Regions from separate parts of the Peribacillus sp. TH27 genome, predicted to be linked through region 1. Evidence: riboswitches for the same ligand, from Rfam matches in the RefSeq annotation. Region 1 holds a riboswitch; each other region holds the start of a gene.
The links. Region 1 has a riboswitch for S-adenosylmethionine ahead of JFU24_RS10310 (methionine biosynthesis PLP-dependent protein). Riboswitches for the same ligand answer to the same signal wherever they lie in the genome.
Positions count from the first base shown of each region.

Region 2: another riboswitch for S-adenosylmethionine. It lies ahead of mtnW (2,3-diketo-5-methylthiopentyl-1-phosphate enolase); the one in region 1 lies ahead of JFU24_RS10310 (methionine biosynthesis PLP-dependent protein).
Region 3: another riboswitch for S-adenosylmethionine. It lies ahead of JFU24_RS21770 (2-hydroxyacid dehydrogenase); the one in region 1 lies ahead of JFU24_RS10310 (methionine biosynthesis PLP-dependent protein).
Region 4: another riboswitch for S-adenosylmethionine. It lies ahead of JFU24_RS18640 (methionine ABC transporter ATP-binding protein); the one in region 1 lies ahead of JFU24_RS10310 (methionine biosynthesis PLP-dependent protein).

Region 1 covers NZ_JAEKEV010000002.1:1,839,406-1,847,357, forward strand. Annotated here, with positions in the region: gene JFU24_RS10285 (penicillin acylase family protein) at 1-1,611, opposite strand, end outside; gene JFU24_RS10290 (PucR family transcriptional regulator) at 2,252-3,139, shown strand; gene JFU24_RS10295 (ABC transporter ATP-binding protein) at 3,271-4,416, shown strand; gene JFU24_RS10300 (hypothetical protein) at 4,508-4,750, opposite strand; gene fumC (class II fumarate hydratase) at 4,860-6,242, opposite strand; SAM riboswitch class I at 6,608-6,721, shown strand; gene JFU24_RS10310 (methionine biosynthesis PLP-dependent protein) at 6,807-7,919, shown strand; gene metC (cystathionine beta-lyase) at 7,916-7,952, shown strand, end outside.
Region 2 covers NZ_JAEKEV010000002.1:5,370,842-5,378,793, forward strand. Annotated here, with positions in the region: gene JFU24_RS27325 (pyridoxal phosphate-dependent aminotransferase) at 53-1,231, shown strand; SAM riboswitch class I at 1,356-1,508, shown strand; gene mtnW (2,3-diketo-5-methylthiopentyl-1-phosphate enolase) at 1,686-2,918, shown strand; gene JFU24_RS27335 (2-hydroxy-3-keto-5-methylthiopentenyl-1-phosphate phosphatase) at 2,925-3,584, shown strand; gene JFU24_RS27340 (methylthioribulose 1-phosphate dehydratase) at 3,581-4,210, shown strand; gene JFU24_RS27345 (cupin domain-containing protein) at 4,235-4,768, shown strand; gene JFU24_RS27350 (CobW family GTP-binding protein) at 4,893-5,822, shown strand; gene JFU24_RS27355 (hypothetical protein) at 5,886-6,053, shown strand; gene JFU24_RS27360 (hypothetical protein) at 6,091-6,336, opposite strand; gene JFU24_RS27365 (hypothetical protein) at 6,449-6,727, shown strand; gene JFU24_RS27370 (YncE family protein) at 6,837-7,799, shown strand; gene JFU24_RS27375 (response regulator transcription factor) at 7,805-7,952, shown strand, end outside.
Region 3 covers NZ_JAEKEV010000002.1:4,235,089-4,243,040, forward strand. Annotated here, with positions in the region: gene JFU24_RS21765 (molybdopterin oxidoreductase family protein) at 1-2,031, opposite strand, end outside; SAM riboswitch class I at 2,190-2,280, shown strand; gene JFU24_RS21770 (2-hydroxyacid dehydrogenase) at 2,423-3,424, shown strand; gene JFU24_RS21775 (FGGY-family carbohydrate kinase) at 3,443-4,933, shown strand; gene JFU24_RS21780 (MFS transporter) at 4,923-6,167, shown strand; gene JFU24_RS21785 (DUF1659 domain-containing protein) at 6,357-6,575, shown strand; gene JFU24_RS21790 (DUF2922 domain-containing protein) at 6,619-6,837, shown strand; gene JFU24_RS21795 (YvrJ family protein) at 6,927-7,088, shown strand; gene JFU24_RS21800 (collagenase) at 7,717-7,952, shown strand, end outside.
Region 4 covers NZ_JAEKEV010000002.1:3,603,116-3,611,067, forward strand. Annotated here, with positions in the region: gene JFU24_RS18635 (O-acetylhomoserine aminocarboxypropyltransferase/cysteine synthase family protein) at 90-1,400, shown strand; SAM riboswitch class I at 1,518-1,630, shown strand; gene JFU24_RS18640 (methionine ABC transporter ATP-binding protein) at 1,811-2,845, shown strand; gene JFU24_RS18645 (methionine ABC transporter permease) at 2,838-3,506, shown strand; gene JFU24_RS18650 (MetQ/NlpA family ABC transporter substrate-binding protein) at 3,522-4,355, shown strand; gene JFU24_RS18655 (hypothetical protein) at 4,459-4,662, shown strand; gene sufC (Fe-S cluster assembly ATPase SufC) at 5,113-5,898, shown strand; gene sufD (Fe-S cluster assembly protein SufD) at 5,914-7,215, shown strand; gene JFU24_RS18670 (cysteine desulfurase) at 7,215-7,952, shown strand, end outside.

The DNA of each region.
Region 1 (7,952 bases):
ATTGATATATTGTTGGACTCGATTATCCTCACCCCAATAATAACTATATTCACCATTTACCCACTCTTTAGAAGGCTTATTGTTCCAATTAACTACATAGCCAATCTTCGGATTGATTACATGAGGGTTCTCTTTAAAAGGAATAAAACCTTTCCACTCATATTCTCCTGTTCCTGGTGTAGGGATTCTTTCATCAATTTTGCTGTTTCTAACTGGATATCTTCCTACATGATAATACGCTATATCACCTTTCTTATCCGCATAATACCAATTCAAAGACATCGTATATTCACTAGCTGCATTCTCAAATTCTTTTAAGTTTTTTGCCCAATTCGCTTTCATGTAAGCCGACATGCTTTGGGCCTCAGTTCCACGGAAAGACCACGACTTACTGTAAGCCACGTTATTTGTTTCATCTCTACTAATTACAGGACCATGTACTGTCCGATAATAAATCTTTTCTACTGTTTTCTTTTCTCGATTGTCTCCTTTGACTGTGAAAGATTCCTTCCTCTTTTCCATGTCTCTCCACTTCCCTTTGTATAAATACTGGGAAGCGTTGTTCGCATTCAATTTTTCCTCAAAGATATCGGTTACATTTCCGTACCCAGCTGTAGCACTTAGAGTAAAGTGATTGTTGGCTCCGAACATGATGAAAGGATAGCCTATGAATCCTGAACCTTCCATATCAAAACCTGGCGCATGCAAACCTACCTCGTACAAAAATCCAGGAGCAACAAAACCTACTTGTGGTCCACTGAATAATAAAGCATTTCCTGTTGCAGATTTCTCGGAACCGACTATGGCGGCATTACTGCCTATCTTTAACGGTAATCCAAGTTCTTCAGATGATTGGACAAAATTCTCCCTTTCCTTTCCGACTTTTTCAGAAGCTTTGATTACAGCTGAAGACAGTATTTGAAGGGATTGAGAAGACGAGTCCCTTTTTGGTTTCCCCTCGCTTACAATGCTTGTAGGAGCGCTAGGATCATTTTTCCACACTAAATCATCAAACATTTTCCGGGAAACTTCTGTCCCATATTCATGTTCTAGCTTTGCAAGTATCTCTGCGTTTTTTAACTCCTGGTGATTATCCATAAAATAGGTCATGGATACCATATAAACACGGACAACATCTGTCGAAGTCCATTTTTGCGGTAAAAACTGATATTCATGAAACTCCTTCGAAAGTTTATCATCTGGATCTTTTAAAGCTTCATTTACATAACGTGAAATACCTTCAGCAAATTTTGCTATTAATTCTTTAGGCTGACGATCCAGACCGTCAATCATTTTTTTAATTTCTTTATCACTATATCCATCTCTTCTGGATTGCTCATCTTTTGAAAGATAATCCTCTCCAAAAATTTCTGAAACGGTCCCCTCATTTCCGCGACGGAACATTTCCAACTGAAATAGTCGATCCTTTGCCATAACATATCCATACGCTTCATATAAATCTTTTTTATTTTTAGCGTATAAATGGGGTACTCCAAAATTATCACGTACTACTTTGATCCCTTCATTCTTATCCTTCCCAGCAAAAACTAGATTTTGAGGAAAAAAGAAAACAAATAGGATTATGACTGATATTAGCCACTTCGTCTTCATAATTACATTTCCACCTCCACTTTTTTATAACACTTATATCACGAATCATAACCTTGCTGTTATACTAATTCAAGATAATATTTAAATATTTAGAACTTTCAGGAATATATTATTAGTTTTTATCTTACACTATCCAACTTTTGTTCTAAATCCCTTAGTCATGTGAGTATTCCATTAATTCCAGCAAATCATTTATTATATTAAAATATCAAATTATCCTTATTATGAAATCAGAGAGGTATGAGAAAATAGCTCATAATATTAAAGAAGGAACGACTTATTCCTTCGTCTTTGACTGCATAGGTCAAAGTAATTTTGCCGGTAACTTGATCGCTTCTGATTTGAATATGACATTTATAAGGAATCATGTTTGCAAGATTGCAAGAAAATCATACGTTGAAAAACAGTGTGTTTCACAAATTACATAATAAAAGCAATACGACCATTTCCTCCATCCATTTGGGTTTATTGGTGTAATTTAAGGTATAGAATCATTACTTCGAAAAAAACTATTAAAATAGCTTGAAAATCAATGTCCTTGTCCTATTGTTTTTCTAATAACTTGTAATACCATTGTTTCTTTTCCACTTTATTCTTTTTCGCTATAATGAGATAGATAGTGAGAAAGAAGGTGAACACGATGCTTGAAAAGCTTAAACAAAAATTCCCAAACGCTCTTTCCAATATACAAGATACGAAGAACATTACTTCTTATATTTGGTTTGAAGACTCTATTGGGAGCACAATCGGTATTCCCCGTTCAGAAATTTCGGCCGAGGAAATCCGTTTGTTGGAACTGCTCTTTACTCCTTTATTTTACCAAAATAAAATTAACACGTTTCCTCACACACCATGGAATACTTTTTTATTCGAACCGAATGCATCCTTGCCTTTAACAAGCTGGGAGAATGTCCGGTTTATCCACTTTAATCTGACTCATGCTGATTTTTCGCACTCCCATTTCGAGGATGCCTTCCTCGCATTTGTCCCATCTGATTCAGTCTTGATCTGGGAAAATGAAAAGGCGGGTATTTTAATTGAAACAGACACAGATGAGTCGTTATCAAAAAATGAACTGCTTGCTATTTCAACCACGCTTGAGAGTGATTTTTATGTTAAGACTCGAATGTTTACCGGTCGCTTTCACTCTGTAAACCAAGAACTCCCTTATCACAGAAATCAGGAGAATAAGTGTTTTGACCTGGCACAATTGCATTTGCCAGATTTAAAAGTGACTGATTTGGCCGACATCATTCCTCACTCACTGATAAGTGACCAATCTGCAACGAGTAAAACTTGGTATATCAATGAAATACTCGGTAAAACCATGAATGATACTGAACTAATGAAGACGATTAAAACGTATATTGAGTGCAATTCCAATGCAACCTATGCCGCAAAGCAACTTTATATACATCGAAACAGCCTACAATACCGAATAGATAAATTTACTGAAAAAACTGGACTCGATATTAGAAACTTTCCGCATGCCTTGGCTGCTTACTTAATTCTTTTGCTGAATGATTAACTACTATTTGCAAAGTTAACAAAGGAATTATTATCCTTTTTTGTGCAGTGTGCCTATACTTTTTTCCAATTTGATAGATTAGACTATAGTTATTGGTACAAGTAATTAGGAGTTTAAAAGGAGGAATTTTCATGGCAGAGTTAGTATTAGATCATATATTTAAGGTTTATGATAAAAAAGAAACAGCTGTTAAAGATTTTAACCTTCGTGTGGCCGATAAAGAATTCATTGTTTTCGTGGGACCGTCCGGTTGCGGAAAATCGACGACTTTACGGATGATTGCCGGACTTGAAGACATTTCCCAAGGAGATTTATATATAGACGGCAAGCGGGTCAATGATGTCCCACCGAAAGATCGTGATATTGCGATGGTTTTCCAGAACTACGCCTTATATCCTCATATGTCCGTCTATGACAATATGGCATTTGGATTAAAACTCCGTAAAACGCCAAAAATGGAAATCAAGCAGCGGGTCAATGACGCAGCAAAAATCCTCGGTCTCGAAGACCTTTTAAATAGGAAACCGAAAGCACTTTCAGGTGGACAACGCCAGCGTGTGGCACTCGGTCGTGCAATTGTACGAGACGCAAAAGTTTTTTTAATGGATGAGCCATTATCAAATCTTGACGCCAAACTCAGGGTTCAAATGCGTGCTGAAATCGCAAAACTACATAAACGACTGGACACTACAACAATTTATGTCACTCATGATCAAACAGAAGCAATGACCATGGCCACACGACTTGTTGTTATGAAGGACGGTATCATCCAGCAGGTCGGCGCACCAAAAGACGTGTACGAGAAACCAGTGAATGTCTTCGTGGGTGGCTTTATCGGATCACCAGCTATGAACTTCTTTACCGGAACATTAAAAGAAGGCATCATTAAAATTGGGGAGCAAACGCTTGAAGTACCCGAATTGAAAATGAATACGCTGCGTGATCAAGGCTATATCGGAAAAGAAATTATCCTTGGCATCCGTCCAGAGGATTTCCATAATGAAGGGGCTTACATCAAGGAGTCTCCAAACACTACATTCACGGCTCAAGTCGATGTAGCTGAACTCATGGGTGCCGAAATTATGCTCTACTCGACATTCGCTGGCCAGGACTTCGTCGCGCGCATCGATGCAAAAAACATCATCCAAGCAGGCGATAATATTGAACTTGCTCTCGACATGAATAAAGCCCACTTTTTTGATAAAGGGTCCGAGCAGCGCATTTTTGCTGAAGGAGAATCACAAATGGAGTATGGCTTGAAGTTACTTTCTAATTAAATTTCATATACGCACAAAGACCCGTTCATATGAATGGGTCTTTGTGCGTATATTTCAGCTAAGGTCTTGAACTCTACTATATCTATAAAATCTATTCCTGCACAAGTACCACTTCATCATGTCCACATTTAGAGCAGTTCATGATGTGTGGACATTGACCTTTTTGGAGCGATTGCGGGTATCCATCGTTTTGCTTAAGCGTATCTATATCCATGTATGCACTGTATGAATCAGCATAATCCATGAATTTCCCTTTATCATCAAGATCACTGCCACATTCCGGGCAATTCACATGAATTTTTCTGAGGCCGTTGCAAAGCGGGCATAAAGCCATTGTATTCCCTCCTGTTCTAGAAACTTATATACTCAGTATTTGTTTATTCTATTATTTTAACACCTTAAAACACCCTCCCTAAAAACAGCGGGAGGGTGATCATAGGCAATTATTTATTAACCATGTTAGCAGGATCTACCCATGCTTTAAATTCATCATCAGTCAAGAATTCCAATTTCAACGCTGCTTCTTTTAATGTAGAGTTGTCTTTGAATGCAGTTTTGGCAATTTTAGCTGCTTTTTCATAACCGATATGTGGGTTCAATGCTGTTACTAGCATAAGAGAACGGTCAACATTTTCTTTGATTTTATCTTCATTCGCTGTGATGCCTACTGCACAATTATTGTTGAAAGAGTGAATGCCTTCTGTCAATAATTTAACAGTTTGTAGGAAGTTATAAATGATAACTGGTTTGAATACGTTCAATTCGAAGTTACCTTGGCTTGCTGCAAAGCCGATTGTTGCATCGTTACCAACAATTTGTGTCGCAATCATTGTCAACGCTTCACTTTGTGTAGGATTTACTTTACCTGGCATGATAGAGCTGCCTGGCTCGTTTTCAGGAATAGCGATTTCACCGATTCCGCTTCTTGGGCCGCTTGCCAGCCATCTAACATCGTTCGCAATTTTCATTAAGTCCGCTGCTAATGCTTTTAATGCGCCATGAGCGTAAACAATTTCGTTATGACTTGTTAATGCATGGAACTTATTATCCGATGTTACGAAAGAATGTCCTGTATCCGCCGCTATTTGTTTTGCAGAAAGTCCTGGAAATTCTTTTTTCGTATTGATCCCAGTACCTACAGCTGTACCGCCTAGTGCTAGATTCAATAGTTTTTGACTGCTTTCTTCAATCATCACTAAGTCTTTATCAAGCATCGCTTTCCAACCAGAGATTTCTTGGCCTAAAGTTAGTGGTGTTGCATCTTGAAGATGTGTACGTCCAATTTTCACAAGATCCCAGAATTCTTTTTCTTTTGCTGCAAAAGTATCACGAAGTACTTTAATTGCCGGTACTAATTTTTCAGCAACTTCCATATAGGCTGCAATATGCATAGCCGTTGGGAATGTGTCATTAGAGCTTTGCGCCTTGTTGACATCATCATTTGGGTGAAGGGTTTCGGACTCACCGTTTTCTTTTAACCATTCATTCCCTTTGTTAGCGACCACTTCATTCACATTCATATTACTTTGAGTGCCACTGCCTGTTTGCCAGACCACAAGGGGGAAATGTTCATCAAGTGTACCTTCTAGAATTTCGCCACAAATTTTAACGATGGCATTCTTTTTCACTTCTGAAAGATCACCAAGGTCATAGTTCACTTTAGCTGCCGCTTGCTTTACATATGCAAAAGCACGGACTAATTCAATCGGCATTTTTTCATTACCAATTTTGAAGTTGTTACGGCTTCTCTCGGTTTGTGCTCCCCAATACTTATCAGCAGGAACTTTCACTTCACCCATCGTATCTCGTTCGATTCTGTATTCCATGTGTTCTCCTCCTATGTTTGCACTATCCACCGAAAACCTTATGTATATGAAATGAATAATGACATATTATTAATTCTTCTCTCTATACATTGTACAAACTTTATTATTTTAAAGCAAAGAAACAGAACAAAACCTTCCCTATATTTCAGAAAATCCATTTAATTAAACAAAGTCTTTTAAAGTATCTCAACACCTTATACCATCGCGTTTTCCACAATATTTAGGGGTTTTTCATTGGACCAATCATGTTTTGACAACGCTAGTCCTAATTAACCAATAAAGAATTATCGAGCAATATTTTCCCAGAATGTTCTTGACAGCACTTTATATATATAGTAAATTCAAAAGAAATTGAATAATCTAAACTCTTATCGAGAGAGGTATAGGGAATGGCCCGATGACACCTCAGCAACCTTCATTTGTTTCAAACCAATGAAAAGGTGCTAATTCCACAAGTTTGTGAACTTGGAAGATAAGAAGAATGACTCGTCCATACTTAACCAAGTCTTCTTCTTAAAGAAGACTTTTTTTTATTTTATAAAACACAAAGGAGCAGTGAAAACTATGTATAAAACAGAAACATATCTTGCTCAACTAGGTAATCGCAGTGAAACGGCGACAGGAACAGTCAATCCGCCGGTTTACTTTTCGACAGCTTTCCGCCACGAAGGAATTGGCCAATCAACTGGATTCGATTACACAAGGACAGGTAATCCAACACGTCAACTTTTGGAACAATCCATCGCCAACCTTGAAAGAGGTGACCAAGGATATGCTTGCAGTTCAGGAATGGCGGCCATTTCTACCATACTAGCCTTATTTAAATCAGGTGATGCATGGATAGTCAGCGAAGATCTATATGGTGGTACATATCGTTTGCTAGAACAAGGTTTTAAAAAATGGGGCTTACAGTGTGACTATGTAAACACTTGTTGTTTAGAGGATATCGAAAAAGCTATTACTCCTCAAACAAAAGCCATCTTTATCGAAACTCCCACTAACCCTCTTATGCAGCAAACAGATATTAGCGCTGTTGCCGCACTTGCCAAACAATTTAATTTACTGTTGATTGTTGACAACACTTTTTATACGCCGCTTCTGCAGCAGCCTATCCTGCTTGGAGCCGATATTGTAATCCATAGCGCAACGAAGTATCTCGGTGGTCATAATGATGTTCTTGCTGGACTAATCGTGGCTAAAGGTGCAGAATTATGTGATTCGATTGCCTTCCATCATAATGGAACAGGAGCGGTGTTGAGTCCATTTGATTCATGGCTGTTAATGCGCGGAATGAAAACCCTGGCACTGCGGATGGAACGTCATGAAAAGAACGCCAAAATCCTTGTAGATTATTTATCAGAACATGAATGTGTAACGGACGTCCTGTATCCCGGCAGAGGTGGTATGATTTCTTTCCGGATAATTGACGAAGCAGCGGTCAATCCATTTTTACAATCACTTTCATTAATTTCATTTGCAGAAAGTCTTGGAGGCGTTGAAAGCTTCATCACCTATCCTGCTACACAAACACATGCCGATATCCCTCTTGAAGTTAGAACTGCTAATGGGGTTTGTAATCGACTTCTACGCTTCTCGGTTGGCATCGAAGACAGCGACGATTTAATTCAAGACCTCCAGCAAGCATTTGCACATGTAAAAAGGGAGGCACTACGATGACAAATCATGATTTCAGTTTTGAAACCAAATTAC
Region 2 (7,952 bases), 3.5 Mb from region 1:
AACATATATCATTTGTGACTAGAATTTCAAGAAATTTCAGAGAAGGTGTTTAATGATGCAATTCGAAAAATCCAGACAGCTTCAGGAACTACCCAAGCAGTTTTTTGCTTCTCTAGTTGCAAAAGTTAAGGCAATTACAGAGCAAGGTCATGATGTCATTAATTTAGGGCAGGGAAATCCTGACCAGCCGACGCCAGAGCATATTGTGAAAAGTTTGCAGACTGCTGCAGAAAATACAATAAATCATAAATATTCTCCTTTCCGAGGACATCAATACTTAAAAGAAGCTGCGACTGTCTTTTATGAACGTGAATATGGTGTCAAGTTAGATCCTAATAGTGAAGTGGCTATTCTATTTGGTGGAAAGGCAGGACTTGTCGAACTTCCACAATGTTTATTGAATCCCGGGGATACGATTCTGGTACCTGATCCAGGCTATCCTGATTATCTATCTGGTGTAGTTTTAGCCCAAGCAAAAACAGAATTCATGCCTTTGACAGAAGAAAATGATTATCTTCCGCATTATGGAGAAATACATACAGAAACCCTTGAAAGAGCCAAAATGATGTTCTTGAACTATCCGAATAATCCAACTGGAGCATCAGCAACTGAGGGTTTTTTTGAGGAAACCGTCTCGTTTGCGAAAGAACATTCAATTTGTGTGGTTCACGACTTTGCTTATGGAGCGATTGGATTTGATGGAAAAAAACCGATTAGTTTCCTTCAAGCAGAGGGGGCAAAAGATGTAGGTATCGAAATATATACTTTATCTAAAACATATAATATGGCAGGGTGGAGAGTGGGCTTCGCTGTTGGAAATAAAAGTGTCATCGAAGCTCTTGAACTGTTGCAAGATCATCTTTATGTAAGTCTTTTCCCTGCAATTCAAGAAGCAGCGGCAAGTGCGTTACTAGATTCACAAAGTTGCGTAGAAGAATTAGTGAACAAATATGAAGGGCGCAGAAATGTTTTTATTGATGGATTACGTTCCATCGGCTGGGATGTCCAAGCTCCTAAAGCATCTTTCTTTGCATGGCTCAAGATTCCTGAAGGTTTCACGTCCGAGAGTTTTGCTGATTATTTATTAACGCATGCTCACGTAGCTGTTGCTGCTGGAAATGGATTCGGTGAATTTGGAGAAGGATATGTTAGGGTGGGGTTACTTACTTCTGAAGAACGGCTTCAAGAAGCAGTTGAACGGATTCGCGCATTGAATTTATTTGGAGAATAGTGGAAGATTCCAAGTTAGCTACCGTTAAATTGTTGAAAACTTATTGACAAAGTATGGATTACCTGTCAGAATACAAAATAAATTCTTAATCTTTTGATACTTGAAGTTTAAATATATCAGCGTTTTCTTATTTTGAGCAGGTGGAGGGACTAGCCCTATGAAGCCCAGCAACCGACCGTAATTCCATTGCGAAATGGGGCGGAATTCTTCGCCGGATTTTTTTGGAATCCACAAGGCACGGTGCTAATTCTTGCAGCTATAAGCTGGGAGATAAGAAGATGGCTTTTTTAAAGCCTCTTCTTTATGAAGGGGCTTTTATTGTTTTAACATGGATTAACAGTCGAAGATTCCATTCTCCATATATCGAGGTAATAGGAAAATTATGGAAACCGTATTAGCCAGATATTAGAATACTGACTTCAAGACTTTACTAACGTTTAATAGGAGTGATCAGATGAGCGAGATAATCGCTACTTATTTAATTCATGATTTCAATGGCGAACATGAGAAAAAAGCCGAGAGTATTGCCTTAGGTTTGACAGTAGGAACATGGACGGACCTGCCTCATTTGGTCCAGAAGCAGTTGGAGAAACATAAAGGACGTGTTGTTTCCGTCACCCCTCTACCTGAAGCAGAAAGAGCAAACCGTTTTTTCAATCGTAAGGTGTACCGTTCGATGATAAAAATTGCCTACCCGTCGGGAAATTTTTCTAATGATTTACCGGCTATTCTCACGACAGTATTCGGTAAATTGTCATTGGATGGGGAAATCAAACTGATTGACTTGGATTTTGTTGGCGATATACACAAGGCTTTTCCAGGACCTCAATTTGGGATTACAGGTATAAGAGAAAAGATTAACGTATTGGACCGGCCTCTGGTGATGAGTATTTTTAAAGGGGTATTAGGACGGGATCTCTTATTCCATAATGAGCAGCTGAAACAACAAGCATTAGGAGGAGTCGACCTGGTAAAAGATGATGAGATTCTCTTCGATCAGGAGCAGACCCCATTCATTGATAGAATAAGAACGGGCAGACAAATTTTGAAAGAAGTCTATGAAACAACGGGCCATCGAACTTTATATGCTGTCAATCTATCAGGTAAAACTTTTGAATTATTAGAAAAGGCAGAGCGTGCAGCAGAAGCAGGTGCCGATGCCTTATTATTTAACGTTCATACATATGGATTGGATGTACTTCAAGCTTTGCGTGAAAACGATCGTATTAATCTACCGATCATGGCTCACCCTGCATATAGCGGAGCAGTAGCTTCATCGTCATTTTATGGTGTCAGCTACGCGTTATTGCTTGGAAAATTAGTAAGACTATCAGGTGCGGATTTATCTCTATTCCCTTCTCCATATGGAAATGTGGCACTTGAGAAAGAGGAAACATTAGCGATTGCTGAAGCTTTGACGAAAGATGAGCCGTCATGGAAAAAAGCCTTCCCGGTTCCTTCAGCAGGTATTCATCCGGGAATGGTTCCTAATCTAATTAAGGATTTTGGGAAGGACAGCGTAATTAATGCAGGCGGTGGAATCCACGGACATCCCGACGGAGCAAAGGGCGGGGCAAAGGCTTTCCGTTCTGCTGTAGAAGCTGTTCTTACAGGCAAGGCATTATCTGATGCGGCTTATGAAGATGAAGCACTAAGCAAAGCACTTGAGTTATGGGGAGGCTTGTAAGGAATAATGAAACCGATTATTTTTTGTGATTTTGACGGAACAATTACTAACTCAGATAATATCATCGCTATCATGAAAAAATTTGCACCTCCGGGATGGGAAGAGCTAAAAGACGGTGTTCTTCAGCAAAAAATCAGTATATCTACAGGAGTTGGGAAAATGTTTTCCCTGCTTGACAGTAGCCTAAAGGAAGACATTATTCAATATGTGAAGGATACAGCCGGCATTCGCCCAGGGTTCAACGAATTTGTGGATTTTACAAAACAAGCGAACATACCTTTGTATATTGTAAGTGGCGGTATGGACTTTTTTATTGAACCGCTTTTAAATGATATATTGCCTTCAGATTGTGTTTATTGCAACAGAGCTTATTTCAATCAGGAAAAGATCTTAATTGAGTGGCCGCATACTTGTGATAAACAATGTAACAATGATTGTGGTTGCTGTAAGCCATCTATAATGAGGGAAATTACAGAAGCAGATGATTATAAAATTGTTATTGGAGATTCGGTGACTGATTTTGAAGCGGCAAAGCAGGCTGATTTTGTAATCGCCCGTGACATACTGCTTGAGAGGTGCAGAACAGAAGAGATTCCCCATCAAGGATTTGAAACGTTTTATGATGTGATGCACATTTTAAAACAGCAGATGGAGGTAAAAGCATGAAGAACCATACTAAAAAGTGGCAGGAATTAGCGGAAATTAAGGCTGAACTTGCCGAACGGGATTGGTTTATGGGGACGAGTGGGAATTTATCCATTCGCGAGTCTAGAAGCAGTTCCTTTTATATTACGGCAAGCGGTAAGGATAAACGGAAGCAAACGGATGCGGACTTTTTACTAGTGGATTTAAAAGGAATCCCAGTTGAGAAAACAGAGCTGAGGCCATCTGCTGAAACTCTGCTTCATACAGTGATTTACGAGAAAACTAATGCGAACTGTGTACTCCATGTCCATACTGTAGAAAATAATGTGATTTCTGAATTATATGGAGATGAAGGGGAAGTGACTTTCCGTAATCATGAAATTATTAAAGCGACAGGGCGATGGAATGAAGATGCAGAGTTTAGAATTCCAATAATATACAATCACGCTGACATTCCTTTGTTAACTGAAAAGTTCAAGCCACATGTTGAAGAAGACTCAGGAGCGGTGCTTATTCGCAATCACGGAATCACGGTTTGGGGGAAAAGTGGACTCGAAGCAAAAAGAATTCTAGAAGCATGTGAATTTTTGTTTCAATACCAACTGTTGCTCAATCAGCAACAGGCATTTGCAGGTTCGATAAGATAAAAACTCATAGAGGAGGAATAGGTAATGGCTACAATTAGATTCCATGAAACAAATGAGGTTATTGAAAACAGTGAACAGGTAAAAGATTTTTTAGAAACACAAGGTGTTATATACGAACAATGGGATATATCGAAATTACCGTCCCATCTGGTAGAAAAATATGATCTAACGGATGACGATAAAGATGAAATCCTTGTAACGTTCAAATCAGAGATTGCAGAGATTTCTGAAAGACGCGGATATAAAGCACATGATATCATCACACTATCCGATGCAAACCCAAACTTGGATCAAATGCTTGAAAACTTTAAGCAGGAACATCATCATGAAGATGATGAAGTACGTTTTATAGCAGGTGGAACCAGTATCTTTGCTATTGAAGGCAGTGAACAAAAATGGTTTGATGTACGACTGAATCCTGGAGATTTAATCAGCGTACCAGAATCGACGCGTCATTACTTCACGTTAGCAGAAGATAGAAAAACTGTAGCTGTCCGTATCTTCGTAACAGCAGCAGGTTGGGTTCCAATTTACGAAAAAGACGAAGTTCAAGCATAAATCAATTGAGAAAAACCAGCTATCGGGCTGGTTTTTTTATATGGCCTTCGCGGGTGCTTTAGAAGGGCAAGTATGATAAAATTTAACGGAATTAAATTTAGCTGGATTATAGGAGCAGATACGAATGAAAACAACCGAAGTGTACATATTAGGTGGTTTTCTCGGTAGCGGGAAAACAACGCTTCTTCGAAATATATTAAAGCAGGAAAGTGTAGTGGGTAGAAAAGTGGCCGTGCTATTAAATGAGCTCGGCAGTGTTTCAGTGGACAGCGGTTTGATTGGTGATGATGTACCTCTGAAGGAGCTGTTTGACGGTTGTATCTGTTGTACAATTCAGGATAAGCTCGAAGTTCAGCTGCATGAATTGTTGACGGAAAATGATTTAGACGCCGTTTATATTGAAACAACAGGTGCTGCGCATCCAGTTGAAGTGCTGGATGGTATTATGTCACCGCTATTCGCGAAAAAACTGGAATATAAAGGGATTATAACAGTTGTTGACTTGTTGAGGTGGCGCGACCGAGATGAGCTTTCTCCACAGCTACGCCAGTTGCTTGCTGAGCAAATCCATCATGCGGATTTCATTTTATTAAATAAAGCGGATCTAGTAAGCGAAATGGAGGCAGCCCAACTTATTTATTCCATTCAAGGTCTGAATCCTGAAGCTGTATGTTTATTGACAGAGTATGCAGCTGTCTCCTTGATATCTTTGCAACAGATGCAAAGGAAACAGCAGCATAAAGTCCATCAAAAACTGGATGTCCAGAGCCATTTGCATTTAACGGCCGTTGTTCATACATTTGAAGGGGCAGTGGTACAAACCGACTTTGAAGATTGGCTTAGGGCACTTCCAGAAACGGTCTATCGAATGAAAGGATACATTTCCTTCACACATTCACAATACCCTCATTTATTTCAATACTCATACGGAATGCCAATGTATATGAATGAAATGATAAAAATGCCACTAAATATCGTTATTATCGGTGAGAAATTGGATAAAGAAATGATGATTAGTCAGTTAAAAGCTTTGGAAGCAAAAGCACCACATTAAACGATTACTGCCGATGAAAGAGGGGAAAAGAAAGTTAACTTTCTTTTCAAGGAGGCGGTATTTGTGCCCTGGAATAAAAACGATTACCCTGATTCAATGAATAATCTTGATAAAGATGTCCGAGAAAAAGCAATTGAGATTGCGAATGCCTTACTTAATGAAGGCTATAAGGATGGAAAAGCTATTCCAATTGCCATTGACCGGGCCAAAATGGCTGTCAAAAAAGATTGAAAAATGGTCAGACCCCATTAAACGGGTCTGACCATTTTTATTGCTGCAACCCACCAAAGGCTGCAAATGTTTTCTCATCTTCAATTAACCCGCATGCTGCACATTGCACACGAACTTCAGGACCATTATAAGCTAGATGGAATGGCTGAAGAGAATCGTTCGAGTATTGTTCAACAATCTCACCGGATTGCGGATCCTTTTTAACAGGTGTTGGTATTTGCTGAATGAGATTGAAGCGAGATTTATTTGTCCGGCAATTCGGACAGCGGTATACTTGAGACATTATACTCACTCCTTTTTTGAATTTTTAAAAGTGTAATCGTATTATAAAGGTAGTCTTTACGAAAATGATTCTTAATATGTATAAATTAGTAATGGATGGAAGGGATAATTTTATGAAAGAAACGGTCATGAATGAAGCATTATTGGAAGCATATATAAGTATCTGGAATAATCGGAAGATAACAAATGGGGAAGGGGGAAAAGTGTTATCAGAACTTATCCGACGTGAACTTTTAGATGAAAACACCCATCCTCGTGCCCGAAAACCAATACTTGAAAAGTTTTACCTCAGCATTAAACGGGTGATGGAATCTTCGCTTTCTGATGAGAAAAAGAACGCAATCGTTATGGCCTATGTTACGGAACTCGAAAGGCTCTCATCCTCGAAGTAAATATCACAAGTGAATGTTAGTTAATATTCTTTTTTGTTTCATACTTTTTTCACAACTCATTGTTAAAATTTAAAAAAAATAGATATTTTATGAATAAGGAGCCTAAAATATGAAGTGGGGTGTTGCGCTTTTGTTTGCCGTCATACTACTTAGTGGGTGTAATAGAAGTGATACATATACAAAAATAAACAAAGATAAATCTTTTTTGGCGACAGTCAATATTAAGGATACGTCCCTTACATTCATAGATAAAAACTATCAACCTTTTGCCAATTGGGATATTTCAGAACCATTTACCGGAGCATTGCTCCTAGCAGATAAAGATACTATACTTCTTTATGGAAAAGAGATGGAGAAAATCCAGGTGTTTTCATTATCAGCCGGAAAACTGATAGACAGCTGGGAAATAGGGAAAGGGATTGTCAATATGCTGTTGCTTCATGACGGAAAAAGCATCGTGGCAGTCAATCAGTCGAATCATTCCATCTATTTTTTAAATGATAAAGGTGAGGAGCAGGATATAGTCAAGGTTGGGAAAAGCCCATTGACCGTTCTTCAAGGAGAGAAAGCGAATCGCTTGTATGTCATTAACTTTGGCGATACCAAATGTTCGGTAATCAATCTGGAGACGAAAAAGGTGGATATGGAATTTCCGATACATAGTTCTTCAACAGGCACCTTATTAAGGGAAGAAAAGGATGAAGTTTGGATAGGCGGCCATGGTGTTGGAGACAAAGTAGAAGAAAATCTCTATATTTATTCGGCAAAAACGGGAGAGTTGAAGCAAAAGTTGAAGGCCCCAACTATGCCGATAAAGTTCATTGAGAATGCTGAAGGGATTTTTATCCTCAGTCACGGCACTAGCTCCTTATATAAATTGAATGATCAGTATGAAGAAGTGAAAAGCAGAGTGGTCGGCGTCAATCCTTTTGAAATGGCGAACTTTAAACAAGACGTGATTGTGGCGGGATATGATAGTGATGAAGTGTATGTAGTGGATGCTGAAACAGTCGAGGTTAAAAAAACCATCAAAGTCGGTCAAGGTCCATTTCAATTGATGTTGAGGGAGTAGATAACATGCACGGTTACACCATTTTAGTCGTTGATGATGAAGAAGATATGCGTAATTTAGTTGAAATGTATTTGCTTAACTCAGGGTATCGATGCCTTCAAGCTGCAAATGGTAAAGAGGCTATAAGTCTGGTTGAAACATATGAAGTCGATT
Region 3 (7,952 bases), 2.4 Mb from region 1:
TCTTTCTACATTCACACTCCCTGAAAAGAATGTAGCTCCGCCGCCCATATCGGCAATACGATCTGGAGTCAAGGCATTAACGAGTTGTTTTTTACCAGGCATGTCTGACCAGAGACCTTGACTGACTACGACGCCTGGAAGGACCTGTTCGCCTACAGAAACCACTAGCTCGCATTCTCCACGATCATTCCAGATACGGACAGTTGTACCATCTTCTATTCCTCGATTATCTGCATCCTTTTGATTCATAAATATTTTAGGTGCTTTTTCAAGTGTGATGTGTTTGTCATTATTGGAAAAGGTAGAGTTTAAAAAGTTATGGTTCGGTCCAGGTATGAATTGGAGAGGGTAATCCTGCTCTTCTACTAATGGAATATACGTAGGAAGGGCTGGGTATCCATCTTCTTCCATCACTTTGGAATATAATTCGATTTTCCCACTAGGTGTTTGTAAATTCTTTAACAAATCGGTCAAATTACTTGCTTTGATGTAGCGCTCATTTTTTAGTTTCTCATAGGTTATATCCGATAAATAAGGATTGGATAAATCGTTTAGAGCTTGTTTCATTAATTCTTCATCGTCATCCTTAAGAGTTTGTTCGTCAAATTCCATGGCTTTTGCAAGTAGCCTGAATACCGCTGTGTTCGATTTACTTTCTCCATAGGGTGCGATGATAGGCTCATGTAAGTGGATATAATTATGCCAGTATGATGTATAAAAATCTGTATTTTCAAAGGCAGATGTAGATGGTAATACAATGTCTGCAAACTTCGCTGTCTCCGTTATAAACAAGTCATGGACGACAGTGAATAAATCTTCCCGGGCTAGACCCTCTCTTACTCTATTTGCCTCTGGTGCAACAAGAGCCGGGTTAGTTCCATAGACATACAATGAGCGAATGGGGTTGTCCGGTTCAAGCAATGCTTTCCCTATTTGATTCATATTAATTGTACGTGTTTTAGTTTTTTTGAGATCAGGACGTTGTAAAGCTGCGGTATTAAAGGAGAGAAATCCTGAATTGGATTTAACTGCACCTCCGCCTTTTACTAGCCACTGTCCTGTTAAAGCAGGTAAACAGGCAATCGTCCGAGTGCTCATCCCGCCATTATCATGATGCTGAAGACCATTTCCAATCCGAATCATTGAAGGGGAAATCGCCCCATACATCCTAGCTAATTTGTATATGTCTTCTACGGGAACGCCTGTTATGTCAGAAACCATGTGTGGCTGATATTGCTCAAGATGATCTTCTAGCTCTTCATAGCCAATCGTATATTCCTCTAAAAACGATCGATCCACTAGCTTTTCTTTATAGAGTATATGCATGATTCCTAATGCTAGTGCACCATCAGTCCCTGGGAGAATGGGAATGAACCAATCGGCCATTCGTCCGGTTTGATTTTTATGAACGTCAATAACAATGACTTTAGCTCCTGATTTTTTTGCTTTTTGTGCGATTGTTACTTGATGCATATTTGTACTTACAGCATTGATTCCCCAAAAGATGAATAACTTAGTTTCGGTCATCTCTTCTGGGTCTGTACCGTAGCTCCCCCCCATTGTGTAGCGGTAGCCTGTTGAGCCAGCAACTGAACAGATGGTCCGGTCAAGTTGACTTGATCCGAGGCGGTTAAAAAAACGGCGATCCATTCCTTCTGCAGCGAGTTTCCCCATATTCCCATAGAAACTGTAAGGAAGAATGGTTTGTGCCCCTTCCTCTGAAATAAGATTTTTCCAATGATTTGTGATCGTATCGATCGCTTCTTCCCAACTAATAATGGCGAAATTCCCCTCACCTTTTTTTCCCACGCGTTTTAAAGGTGTCTTAATTCTCTTGCTATCATAAATCCGTTCACCCATATTCCGAACCTTGTTGCAAATATTCCCTTTCGTCACTGGATGATTTGGGTCACCACTAATTTTCTTGATTTTTCCATCCTCTTTGTGTACAAGTAAACCACATTGGTCTGGGCAATCAAGAGAACAGACAGAAAGGACTACACCATTTTCTATATCTTTATATGATTGCATGTCAGTATCCTTTCATGAAAAAAATGATTCATAGATTATATCATACGGAGAGAATATTTAGAAAGTTCAAATAAATATTGACTTCCGTTTTGGAATTCATTATATTTGGTATATTCTATTAATTGAAAAAATAGTTAAACCAATATAATATTGTAAAATTTCTATCAAGAGAGGTGGAGGGACTGGCCCTTTGAAGCCTCGGCAACATTATTGTGCCAATTCCAGCAAGCGAAGCTTGAAAGATAGAAAGAGTGGCCTTTTATTTTATTGTTGTGAGAACGATATTATGAAGTAATTATCTCTTTCCGTCTTAGCGGGAAGAGATTTTTTTATTTTTAAGAAGTGAGTTATTGACATGTAAAGTCGTTACACAAAGGAGAGAGATGTAAAAATGAACATTCTAGTAACAGCACCATATAACGAAGAAGGCATCAAGGAATTAAATGAGTTATTTGGAAAGGCTACCCATCAACCTTGGAAGGAAAATGGAAGGGCCTATAACGAAGTAGAGTTGATCTCTTTATTAAAAGAGTCTAAGGCGGAGGGGTTAATTACTGAGTTAGATCAAGTAACAGAAAAAGTATTCGCTGAAGTACCTGAATTGAGATTTGTGGGTGTGTGTCGTGGCATGCCTTCTAATGTTGATGTGGAAGCTGCAACAAAAAGGGGACTTCCCGTCTTTTTCACTCCAGCACGTAATGCTCAGGCTGTTGCAGAATTATTTGTCGGTAATCTCCTTACATTTTTAAGGCATACCATTCCTTCCAATCAATGGTTGAAGGAGGAAAAATGGAATGAAGACTATCTCCAAGCCTATTTAAAGTTTAAAGGAAATGAAATTTCTGGGAAAACAATTGGAATGGTGGGGTTTGGGGCCGTGGGCCAGCGAATTGCAGCGGTTCTTGAAAGTTTTCAATGTTCGATAAAATACTATGACCCTTATGTAGAGAGTGATAATCCTAATCATGTTCGGGCTTCTTTAGAAGACGTTTTTTCGACAAGTGATGTGGTATCCATACACCTCCCTAGAACAGAGGAAACGATCGGGATGATTAATGAACACTTTTTGGGACTGATGAAAGAAGAGGCAATCTTTGTAAATATGTCAAGGGCTGTCGTGGTTGAAAGAGATGCGCTTGTACAAGTATTAAAAGCACAAAAGATTAGGGGGGCGATATTAGATGTGTTTTATCAAGAGCCGCCTGAACAAAGTGACTATGAATTAATTAAATTGCCCAATGTATTAGCTACCCCTCATCTTGCCGGCGCAAGTTATGAGGTTGAGGATCATCACGTCTCAATAATGAACCAAGCGTTAACAAAGTGGACAACACAACATACTCTTCAGATTCCAACTCTATATAACAGAAAAAATCTAGAAGTTAAGTCATAAGAAAGAAGAGTGAAAAAAATGGCTATAAAAGAAGGTTATTTAGTATTTGATATCGGTACTGGAAATGCAAGAGTGGCTATCGTTGAGACAACAGGTGAAGTCGTCTCTATTGAGAGAGAGGATATACAATATGAAATTGAACCTCTTTATCCTGATAGTCGATACTTTTCACCTGAATTACTTTGGAAACAGCTTATTCAATTAGCAAAAAAGGCGATGGCTAAAGCTCAGCACATTTCAATCAAGGCAATAACGTCCACTAGTCAACGGCAAGGAATTGTTTTGCAGGATCAGGATGGGCACTCGTTTATCGGGTTACCTAATATTGATAATAGAGGCCGCGAATGGGAAAAGGAGTTTTCAAATCAACCTTTTATTTATGAAAGGGCAGGTCGATTACCATCTGCATTGTTTTCAGCTTTAAAGCTGGTCGCCCTGCAAAAGAGGCAGCCGCAATTATGGGATAAAATTAAATACTTTACAAGCATCAGTGAGTGGGTTGCCTATAAATTAAGTGACGTGCTTGTCTATGAGCCATCACAAGCGACCGAAACACTGCTATATGATGTTCAGAAACAAGAATGGTCAGAGGAGTTGTGTGAACAATTCGGGATATCGGTAGACTTGTTACCCGAATTAAAATCGTCTGGTTCGATCCTTGGTGAAATTACACCGAATATGGCTCAGATGCTGGGATTGGACGAAAAGGTTTTAATCGTAGTAGGAGGCGGTGATACACAGCTGGCTATCGCAAGCACGTTTGCCGAAAAAGGTGATGTCATCATCGTATCTGGAACGACCACCCCTATTTGCCATATTACTGATGAATATAGTGTGGATTCTAAACGAAGAGCATGGACAAATGCCCATACGAATAAAAATCAATGGCTGTTAGAAACAAACCCAGGAATAACTGGGCTTAATTATCAGAAATTAAAAAATATTTTCTACCCAAATGAGAGTTATCAACTAATGGAAGAGGAAATGAGTAAGCTTACGACGATTGATTGTGTATCAACGTTAGGCATGTATCTGACAGATGAGAAAAATGCGACGAAAAAAGGTGGCTTCATTTTTAATACACCATTAGAAGAAAACTTAACCCGTGCTCATTTTGTAGCTTCAGCTCTATGGGAAATTGCTTGTACAGTCAAATGGCATTTCGACAAATTATGCGAAGTGATTCCTTACGATTTGCCATATGTATGGGCTTGTGGAGGTGGTTTTCAAAGTGAAACGTTAACGAAATTTGTAGCTAATCTCCTTCAAAAAGAAGTGCGCATTCATCAAGGGTTCAATCAGGCATCCGTTGTCGGATCTGCCGTTATCTGCAATAAGACATTAGGGGTAAACAGTGTATTATCAGGCGATATCAAAGCGATTACAAATGAGGCTAGTTACGATGAATGGAAGTATGAGGAGTGGAAACAAGCTCAACAGTTCTTTTTCAAAGACCAATATAGCTTAAATCCAAATAAGATAGAAAAGAGAGATATATATGTTAGATAGAATTGGAATACCTAAAAGTTTAAGCTGGGGTTTTTTAGGTGTTATGCTCTTTATGATGGGAGACGGACTTGAAGCTGGCTGGTTAAGCCCTTTCTTAGTTGACAATGGATTGACTGTTCAGCAGTCAGCGGCTATTTTTACTGTATACGGAATTTCTATAGCTCTTTCTTCTTGGTTTTCAGGTGTTTGTTTAGATGTTTTTGGACCAAAGAAGTCTATGTCTATGGGATTATTGTTTTATGTTATTGGGACTGCAGGATTTATCACTTTTGGTTTTGAAAGTATGAATTATCCTGTTATGCTTATCACCTATTTTATTAAAGGTTTCGGCTATCCTTTATTTGCTTACTCTTTTTTAACATGGGTCATTTATCGATCACCTAAAAATAAATTAAGTACAGCTGTCGGTTGGTTTTGGGTAGCTTATTGTGCTGGAATGATGGTACTTGGCTCTTGGTATTCAAGCTACGCTATTCAATACCTAGGTTATGTCAACACATTATGGACCTCTATTTTCTGGGTATGCCTAGGTACGATTTTTGCTATAGTCATCAACAAAGACAAATTTGAAAAGAAACAGATATCTAGCAAAAAAGAAGCAGTGAATGAGCTCTTAAAGGGCATCACCATCTTGAAAACAAATCCAAGAGTTGCTGCTGGTGGTGTTGTAAGAATTATTAATAGTGTAGGATCATATGGATTTCCGGTTTTCTTACCCATGCATATGGCTGAACATGGAATTGAAACATCTGTCTGGTTACAATTATGGGGTACGATCTTCTTAGGAAACATTATTTTTAATTTGGTTTTTGGTTTCGTTGGAGATAAATTCGGATGGAAAAATACAATCATCTGGTTTGGTGGAGTCGGTTGTGCTATTTTTACCCTTCTATTATATTACACACCAATGATCACAAATGGAAACCTCATTGCAACTAGTATTGTTGGATTTATATGGGGTGCATGTTTAGCTGGTTATGTACCTATAGGTGCATTGGTTCCATCCGTTGCAGGTGAAGACAAAGGAGCGGCCATGTCTATTTTGAATTTTGCGGCCGGTTTGTCTTCATTCGTTGCACCTGCTATAGCCATGACTTTTATCGGTTCGGCTGGAGCAGAAGGGGTTGTATGGATTTTTGCGATCCTTTATCTAGCTAGTGCGGTGATTGTTAAATTCATTCGTTTACCAGAAGAGGATGAAATGAAAAAAGAAACGGATCCACTTGCATCATAATGAAACATGGTGACTTAAAATCACCTTTTCTTATTAATAGGAAGAAGCTACATTCCAATATTGGATTGTGGCTTCTTTATTTTTATTTATAACAGCTGCGTATCATTAAATGAAAATAAAAAAACTTTCACCACCATGCTACTTTCACCTCGTAAAAGTTTATATAGAGTGTGAAAGGAGGTGAGCGACATGGCAAACCAAATTCCAGTATCAAGTACGTTACGGATTGATTTTGAGACGGGGTTAAATGAAAAGGGGGCTATCGTTTTCAAGCGTAGGTCATTTTCAAACATCAAGGTTGAGGCGACGGCGGATCAGTTGTTTTCGGCAGCAACAGCGATTGCAAGCGTGCAGAATTATCCAATGGGTGAAGTGACCAGAGTGGATACGAATTCATTGATTGGCTAATCGGCTTTTAGCAAAAGGTTGAAAAAACAGGAGGTGATACAAAATGGCTAGAGTATTGGAAATGATTTTCGTAACAGAGGAAGGAAAGTCAGCGACGATTTCCGTTGAAAATCCGAAGGAGCCGGTTGATGCGAATACAGTCAAACTGGCAATGGAGCAAATGATTGCGGGGAATGCCTTCGTTGCATCATCGGGCGACTTTGTCAGTATTAAAGGAGCACGCCTTGTCGAGCGTAATGTCGAGGATGTTGAACTTATCTAACTTGTCAGCAGGCAGGCTCATCTTTGAAGGACGTGTCCTGAAAATGGGTGAGCCTGTTTTTCACCATACCAGAAGAGAGGTGAACAAAAGTGGATCAAATCCTGCCATTTATCAGTGATATCGGATTTCCGATTATTGTTACCCTTTATTTGCTTCATCGGATTGAAACAAAATTGGATACATTGAACGAAACCCTTGTCGAGCTGCCGGATCGTTTGCAAGAGGGATTCCAAAGTCAGTTCAGAGGATAGGTAGGGAGCATTATGGATGTTATCATTCATAGTGCTTTTTTTATTTTTGCAAAAGGGATCCTACCACTACCCATCGAGCTAACGAGTAAAAATACTATATGTAAAATTATCTTGAGAACATTTTAATTTATAAAAATAACGAGAATATACGGTATATTATCGGTTTTATTTGCACATTGTTTACTAAAAAGGGAAAATATTATTATTTTTTTAAAATGTAACAATTATATTAAAATGTTGTGTTAATATAAAAAAGTCAGAAAAATCAGAATGAAAAAAGAGTATTTTCAAATTACATATTTGAAAGATTATATGGGCAGATGTATTTCAATAATTTTCACGCCTTACAAAGACTGAATATTCAAAATATTAAACGAAGCTTGATTCGAAAATTAAATTGATTACACACCCTAGGAGGATTCTACTTTAGAAATACTATCATCATTTTTAGCACTAACAATAATTATTTCATCCATGACAAATTTAAATGCCAGCTGTAAAGGGGCAGAAGTTTATAGTGTACAACAAGAACATCCTTTATTTTGAATTATGGAATCAACTCTAATAAATATAATTAACACGATTATTTTATTTGGATTATTAACTTAAAGAATTGGAAACCATTTGAATGAATTTTTTTAAAAGCGTTGCAATTAGTTTTGTAATCAGTTTAATAGTCTTGGGCACTTTAGTAATTGTTTATCATTTTTTATCTAGAAATAATACATTAGATCTGGAAAAACTACTAGAAAGGGAAGAATATCATTTGCTAGATGGGGTGAAAATTTACAATTCAGAAAATGATGAATTGAATAATCTAATTATTAATGAGATAACGAATCTTAATAAAGAATTGTCTAGTAT
Region 4 (7,952 bases), 1.8 Mb from region 1:
CTTCTTATGAAGTGGTTTTTTTGCTTGTTAAAAGAGGAAGGCCTGATTCTTAAATCCAACTAAATCCATAGAAAAAGGGGAGAAATCTTATGGCAGAGAAAAAGTTGCGTTTCGAAACATTGAGTGTTCACGGGGGTCTGCAAGTAGATGAAACGGGTGCACGTGCAGTGCCTATTTATCAAAGCAATGCATACTTGTTCAAAGATACTGACCATGCAGCAAATTTATTTGGCTTAAAGGAAAATGGCTATATTTATACACGACTTCATAATCCTACGGTCAGTGTTTTCGAAGAAAGAATGGCCTTGTTGGAAGGTGGTATCGGCGGACTGGCAACCGCAAGTGGGATGGCTGCCATTACACTGTCAATCCTAAATATTGCTGGTGCAGGAGATGAAATAGTGTCCGCTTCTACATTATATGGCGGTACGTATAATCTTTTTGAAAATACTCTTCCTAAATATGGGATAAAAGTGAAGTTCGTCTCTCCTGATGACCCTGAAAATTTCAAAAAAGCCATCACGCCTAGAACGAAGGCTATATTTGCGGAAACAATTGGAAATCCAAGTCTAAGGATTCTTGATATTGAGGCTGTAGCGGACATTGCTCACAATGCGGGCATACCACTCATTATCGATAATACCTTTGCTACCCCATACCTTTGCCGGCCAATTGATTTTGGAGCGGATATTGTCATCCACTCTGCTACAAAATGGCTCTTGGGAAATGGAACCACCTTAGGAGGCATCATCGTGGATGGGGGCAAATTCGACTGGAACTCACCAAACTACCCTGGCTTTACGGAACCGGATCCAAGCTACGATGGGATTGTATACTCTGAAGCAGTCGGCCCTGCTGCCTTTATCACAAAAGCTCGTGTGCAATTACTTCGTGATTTAGGGCCGACGTTAAGTGCTCAAAGCGCGTTCCAGTTTACGCTGGGGCTAGAAACGTTGCATGTGAGAATGAAAGAGCATCTTTCGAATACTAAGTCTGTTATTCAATATTTGGAAAATCATCCTGCTGTGAACTGGGTTTCGCACCCTAGTAATGGAAGTCACCCTGATAAAGCGCTGGCGGATAAATATTTGCCTAAGGGAGCAGGATCTGTTGTGACTTTTGGAATTCAAGGTGGACGCGAAGCTGGAGCAAAACTTATCAATTCGGTAGAGTTATGGTCGCATGTAGCCAACGTAGGGGATGCTAAAAGTTTAATTATCCACCCTGCTAGTACGACCCATCAACAATTAAATGATGTAGGTTTAGCAAAAGCGGGTGTAAGTGCTGATCAAGTGCGCATATCGATTGGTATTGAAAACGTAGAGGATTTAATAGAAGATTTAGAGCAGGCAATTGAAAAAGCGACGAATATTGTCTCCTTAACTTCTAAAACTGTTTAATAAAAAAGACCTGTTCATTCTTTCCTAGAAATATTATACATTGCGCTCCTTTTTTATCTATGATAAAATTTCTCCATACTAAAGAACTTAATGATGTACAAATATTCTATATATTAGCTCTTATCAAGAGAGGTGGAGGGATGTGCCCGATGAAACCCGGCAACCGACAAGGAAATTTCCTTGGAAAGGTGCCAATTCACACAAAGTTTAATCGCTTTGGAAGATGAGAGAAAGGCCTGCTTTTTCACCTGCCTTTCTGCTCATGCAGAAAGGTTTTTTCTATTTAGTTTGGGAAAACCTTTACATGTATAGCAATATTGAAAAACGGTTTTAAATCATATTTACAGGCTGATAATGAAGATAAATCAACTAAGTTCATAGGTTTTATTGGATAAAAGAGGTGAGTATTAATGATTACATTGACAAAAGTTAGTAAGCTATTCCGAACAGGAAAAGGAAGCAGTGACACGATTAAGGCTGTAAATAATGTTAATGTTGAAATAAATAAAGGCGAGATTTTCGGTATTATTGGCTACAGCGGAGCAGGGAAAAGTACTTTGATCAGGATGCTTAATGGATTGGAAACACCAACAGAAGGATCCGTTGTGGTGGCTGATAAAGAAATTTCCAAAATCAAAGGTGCTAAGCTACGTAAAGCTCGACAAGAAATCAGCATGATCTTTCAACATTTTAATTTATTATGGTCTAGAACCGTTCAGGAGAATATATCGTTTCCTCTAGAAATTGCAGGGGTTTCGAAAAATGAGCGTATCAAGCGTGTGAATGAATTAATTAAGTTAGTTGGGCTTGAAGGAAGAGAAAAGGCATATCCTTCGCAATTAAGCGGAGGGCAAAAACAAAGGGTCGGGATTGCTAGGGCTCTTGCTAACAATCCTAAAGTGCTACTGTGCGATGAAGCGACGTCTGCTTTAGACCCGCAGACAACCGATTCAATACTTGAATTGCTTGTGGACATCAATAAGCGTCTTGGTCTAACGATTGTTTTGATTACACATGAAATGCACGTCATCCGTAAAATTTGTCACCGCGTTGCAGTAATGGAAAGTGGTCAAGTAGTTGAACAAGGACCTGTCCTGGAAGTCTTCAAGAATCCGAAAGAACAAATGACGAAGCGTTTCGTTCAACAGGTAACAGAGCCTGAAGAAACAAAAGAAACAATGGAACACTTGCTGGAACGCTATCCAGCAGGAAAAGTAATTCAATTGACGTTCGTAGGAGATCATGCAGAGAGTCCGTTAATTACTAGGCTGGTACGTAACTTTGAGTTGGATGTCAATATCGTTCAAGGAAAAATATCTCAAACTAGAAGTGGTTCATATGGAACGTTATTTATCCACCTTGATGGCAATGAGGATGAAATGCTCCGCGCAATCGAATTCATTAAAGCACAGCATGTAGGCGTGGAGGTGATTACTCATGCTTGAAGAATTATTACCGAATGTATATTGGGAAGACATTATTGAAGCAACAAAAGAAACACTTTATATGACCAGTATCTCAGTACTAGCAACCTTTTTTATAGGCATACTATTAGGGCTAGTCCTGTTTTTAACAGGGAAAGGTAACTTGTGGGAAAATCGGGTAATTAACACGACCATGAGTGCTATCGTTAATATTTTCCGTTCCATTCCATTCCTTATTTTAATTGTGTTGCTCATACCTTTCACAAAATTGCTTGTCGGTTCTATGATCGGTGAGGATGCTGCTTTACCAGCCCTTATTATCGGGGCGGCACCATTTTATGCACGTATGGTTGAAATCGGCCTCCGTGAAATCGATAAAGGTGTAATTGAAGCGGCTAAATCAATGGGAGCGAAAACGAGCACGATCATTTGGAAGGTACTTCTTCCAGAATCGATGCCAGCATTAATTTCAGGGATTACGGTAACATCGATTGCATTGGTTGGATATACCGCAATGGCAGGGGTTATCGGTGCAGGCGGGCTTGGTAATCTGGCCTATCTAGACGGCTATCAAAGGACTCACAATGACGTTACACTTGTAGCGACGATTGTTATACTAATTATCGTCTTCATTATTCAAATTATTGGAGATGTGATTACATCTAAATTAGACAAAAGATAAAGGGAGATGAATAGGATGAAAAAGTTTTTAGGATTTGCATTATTACTTGTTTTATCGATTGCTCTTGCTGCTTGTGGAACCGATAAGGACAACAGTGGCAGCGATACAGAAAAGGAGACGAAAAAATTAGTTGTAGGTGCATCCAATGTTCCGCATGCTGAGATTCTTGAAAAAGCTAAACCTCTTCTTGAAGAAAAAGGAATTGAGTTGGAAATTAAACGGTTCCAAGATTATGTTTTACCGAATAAGGCTTTAAACGATAAAGAATTGGATGCTAACTACTTTCAACACATTCCATATTTAGAGGGGCAAATTAAAGAAAATGGATATGACTTCGTTAATGCTGGTGGAATTCATATCGAGCCGATTGCTCTATATTCACAAAAATATAAAAGCATTGATAAACTTCCAGAAGGCGCAACAATTATTATGAGCAGCTCTGTTGCTGACCACGGACGTGCGTTATCTCTATTAGAAAAAAATGGCCTGATTACATTAAAAGAAGGCATCGATAAAACGACAGCTACAACAAAAGACATTGTTGAAAATAAGAAAAAACTTAAATTTGATGCGAATTATGAAGCAGCTTTACTTCCGAAAATTTATGAGAGTGGCGAAGGGGATGCCGTTCTAATCAATTCTAACTATGCGATTGACGCTGGATTGAATCCGCTTAAAGATTCAATTGCTATTGAAGACTCTGAATCACCATATGTGAACGTTATTGCTGTTAACAAAGGTGATGAAAATAAAGAAGAAATCAAAACGCTAGTAGAAGTATTACATTCTAAAGAAATTCAAGATTTTATTCTAAAGGAATACAAAGGTGCAGTCGTACCAACTAAATAATTTATGGTAAGGAACGACCTGGAAATCTTCAGGTCGTTTTTTTATGTTTAAAGATGAAAACACAGGGTATAGAGTTAATAGAGTAATAAAGTGATTCACAAATTTGAAAGGATGGTTCACTATCAATACTTTAGATTTAAATGTAACAAGCGAAATGGAAAAAGCGATGCAGTTATCACATGGGATTGGCTATAATGAGTACAGCAGAAATTTAGACCTCCGTATCGAGGTTGAGAAAGAACGAGATAAGGAACATGAAAAGTGCAACAAAATGGTCCTTGACCTACAACGTAAAATTCACGGTTAACCATATAAAAGAGTCTTTAAAAGATCGGTCTGTAGAGGTAAAATGATAAGTGGTCTAGAAAATAAGGGTTTCCTTATTAGATTAACTTACATAACACCTAACAGACCTTTTTTTCTTTAACAAAGGTAATACGTACCTTACAATTAATATTTTTTAGACATATATTAATAAGAACGAAGGTTTGTTGAATAATAAGTTTTAAATAAGAAAAGCTAAAATAAGGCTCTATTTGCTGTAAATAGCCTATAACAGTAGGGTTTGTAACAATAGGACAGGTTTTCATCATGAAAGAAGTGGAAACCCCTATCTATATTAGTTGATTCCAAATTGGATTTGTTATAAAATTGGAATGAGAATAAAGTGAGAATGCTTTTATGAAAAATAAATAGTAAAGAAAGTAGTTTTTACTTTCTGGTAATAAAATAGGAATTAGTTCACGGAGGTATTATTATGTCAGCTTCTACATTAACGGTTAAAGATCTTCACGTATCAATTGAGGGTAAAGAGATTTTAAAAGGGGTTAACCTTGAAGTAAAAGGCGGAGAAATCCATGCAATCATGGGACCAAATGGAACTGGTAAATCCACTTTATCTTCAGCAATTATGGGTCACCCTAAATATGAAGTAACAAGCGGCAGCATCACATTCGATGGTGAAGACGTATTGGAAATGGAAGTTGACGAGCGCGCTCGTGTTGGTCTTTTCCTTGCTATGCAATATCCAAGCGAAATCAGTGGTGTTACAAATGCTGACTTCTTACGTTCTTCTATCAATGCACGTCGTGAAGAAGGCGATGAAATTTCATTGATGAAATTCATCCGTAAAATGGACGAAAAAATGGCATTCCTTGAAATGGATGAAGATATGGCGCAACGTTATTTAAATGAAGGATTCTCCGGTGGAGAGAAAAAACGTAACGAGATTCTTCAATTAATGATGATTCAGCCAAAAATCGCTATTTTAGATGAAATTGACTCTGGGCTAGATATCGATGCTCTTAAAGTCGTTTCAAAAGGAATCAACGAAATGCGCGGAGAAGACTTTGGATGTTTAATCATCACTCACTACCAACGTCTATTAAATTACATCACTCCTGATTACGTACATGTAATGATGCAAGGCCGTGTTGTAAAATCAGGCGGGCCTGAACTAGCTGCACGTTTAGAAGCAGAAGGTTATGATTGGATCAAACAAGAATTGGGCATTGAAGACGAAACTGTTGGCGAAGAAGCGTAAGTAGGAGGATTTGCAATGACTACAGAAACGAAATTACCGTTTGAACAAGAGGACATAAGCTCTTATTCAACTAAAAATAATGAGCCAGCTTGGCTATCTGAGCTTCGAATTCAAGCGTTTTCTGAATTAGAAAAGCTCCCAATGCCAAAGCCGGATAAAACAAAAATCGATAAATGGAATTTTACTTCTTTCAAGACTCATACAGTTGAAAGTGAAACTTTTGCCTCTTTAGATGAGCTTCCGGAAGAAATTAAATCCATCATTGAAGGAAATGAAAACTTATACATTCAACGCAATAATACGCCGGCACATATTAATTTGTCAGCAAAAATAAAAGAACAAGGCGTTATTTTCACTGATATTTTTACAGCGGCTCGTGACCATGCTGAGCTCGTACAAAAATATTTCATGAAGGACGGAGTTAAAATAGATGAGCACCGTTTAACAGCATTACATGCTGCATTAGTTAACGGTGGTGCATTCCTTTATGTTCCAAAAAATGTAGAGATCAAAGATCCAATTCAAGCAGTATTTTTGTTGGATAACCCTGAAACTACACTTTTCAACCACGTTTTAATCGTGGCAGAAGATAATAGCTCTGTAACATATGTAGAGAACTACTTCTCAAGCGTTGAGTCTAACGAAGGTATTGCTAATATCGTAACTGAAGTATTTGCAAATGCGAATGCCAAAGTGGAATATGGAGCTGTTGATACCCTTTCGAAAGGTTTTACGACATATGTTAACCGCCGTGGAGTTGCAGCACGTGACGCTCGTATTGAGTGGGCACTTGGCCTAATGAACGATGGAAATACGATTTCAGATAACACAACATATCTAATGGGCGATGGCTCTCACGGTGATACTAAAACCGTTGTAGTCGGCCGCGGGGAACAAAAACAAAACTTTACGACAGCCATTATTCATTATGGCAAACGCTCTGAGGGCTATATCCTTAAGCACGGTGTTATGAAAGACGGCGCATCCTCCATTTTTAATGGAATTGGGAAAATTGAGTATGGTGCTACAAAGGCCAATGCTGAACAAGAGTCACGCGTACTGATGTTAAGTGAAAAAGCACGCGGAGACGCCAATCCAATCCTTTTAATTGATGAAGATGATGTAACGGCTGGGCATGCCGCTTCTGTCGGACGTGTTGACCCGCTTCAACTTTATTATTTAATGAGTCGTGGTATTACTAAAAAAGAAGCAGAAAGACTTGTCATTCACGGATTCTTGGCCCCTGTTGTTAACCAGCTTCCAATTGAAGGAGTTAAAAAACAATTAGTAGCGGTCATTGAAAGGAAAGTACAGTAATGAACCCATACGAAATTCGTAAGCTTTTTCCGATATTAGATCAAGAAGTCAATGGTCAGCCATTAGTTTATTTAGATAGTGCTGCAACCTCTCAAAAACCGGCTGCAGTGATTGAAGCGATTGAGCAATATTACCGCGGATACAACTCGAATGTTCACCGCGGGGTGCATACACTTGGAACAAAAGCTACGGATGCGTATGAAGGTGCACGTGAAAAGGTGCGTAAATTCATTAATGCTTCTTCTACAGAAGAAATCATTTTTACAAGAGGAACCACAACTTCTTTAAATACTGTAGCAAGAAGTTACGGTGGAGCAAATGTAAAAGAGGGCGACGAAATTGTTATCTCTTACATGGAGCATCACAGTAATATTATTCCGTGGCAGCAGTTGGCTAAAGAAAAAGGTGCTGTACTGAAATATATTCCGCTTCAAGAGGATGGAACGATTTCCCTTGATGATGTGAGGGCTACAATTACAGATGCAACGAAAATCGTTTCCATTATGCAGGTTTCCAATGTGCTTGGTGTTATCAACCCTGTGAAGGAAATCGCAAAAATTGCCCATGAACACCATGCTGTCATGGTTGTGGATGGGGCACAAAGCACGCCGCATCTAAAAGTGGATGTTCGTGATTTGGATTGTGATTTCTTTGCCTTCTCAGGTCATAAAATGGTCGGTCCAACAGGTATCGGCGTATTATATGGTAAAAAAGAACTTCTTGAAAAAATGGAGCCG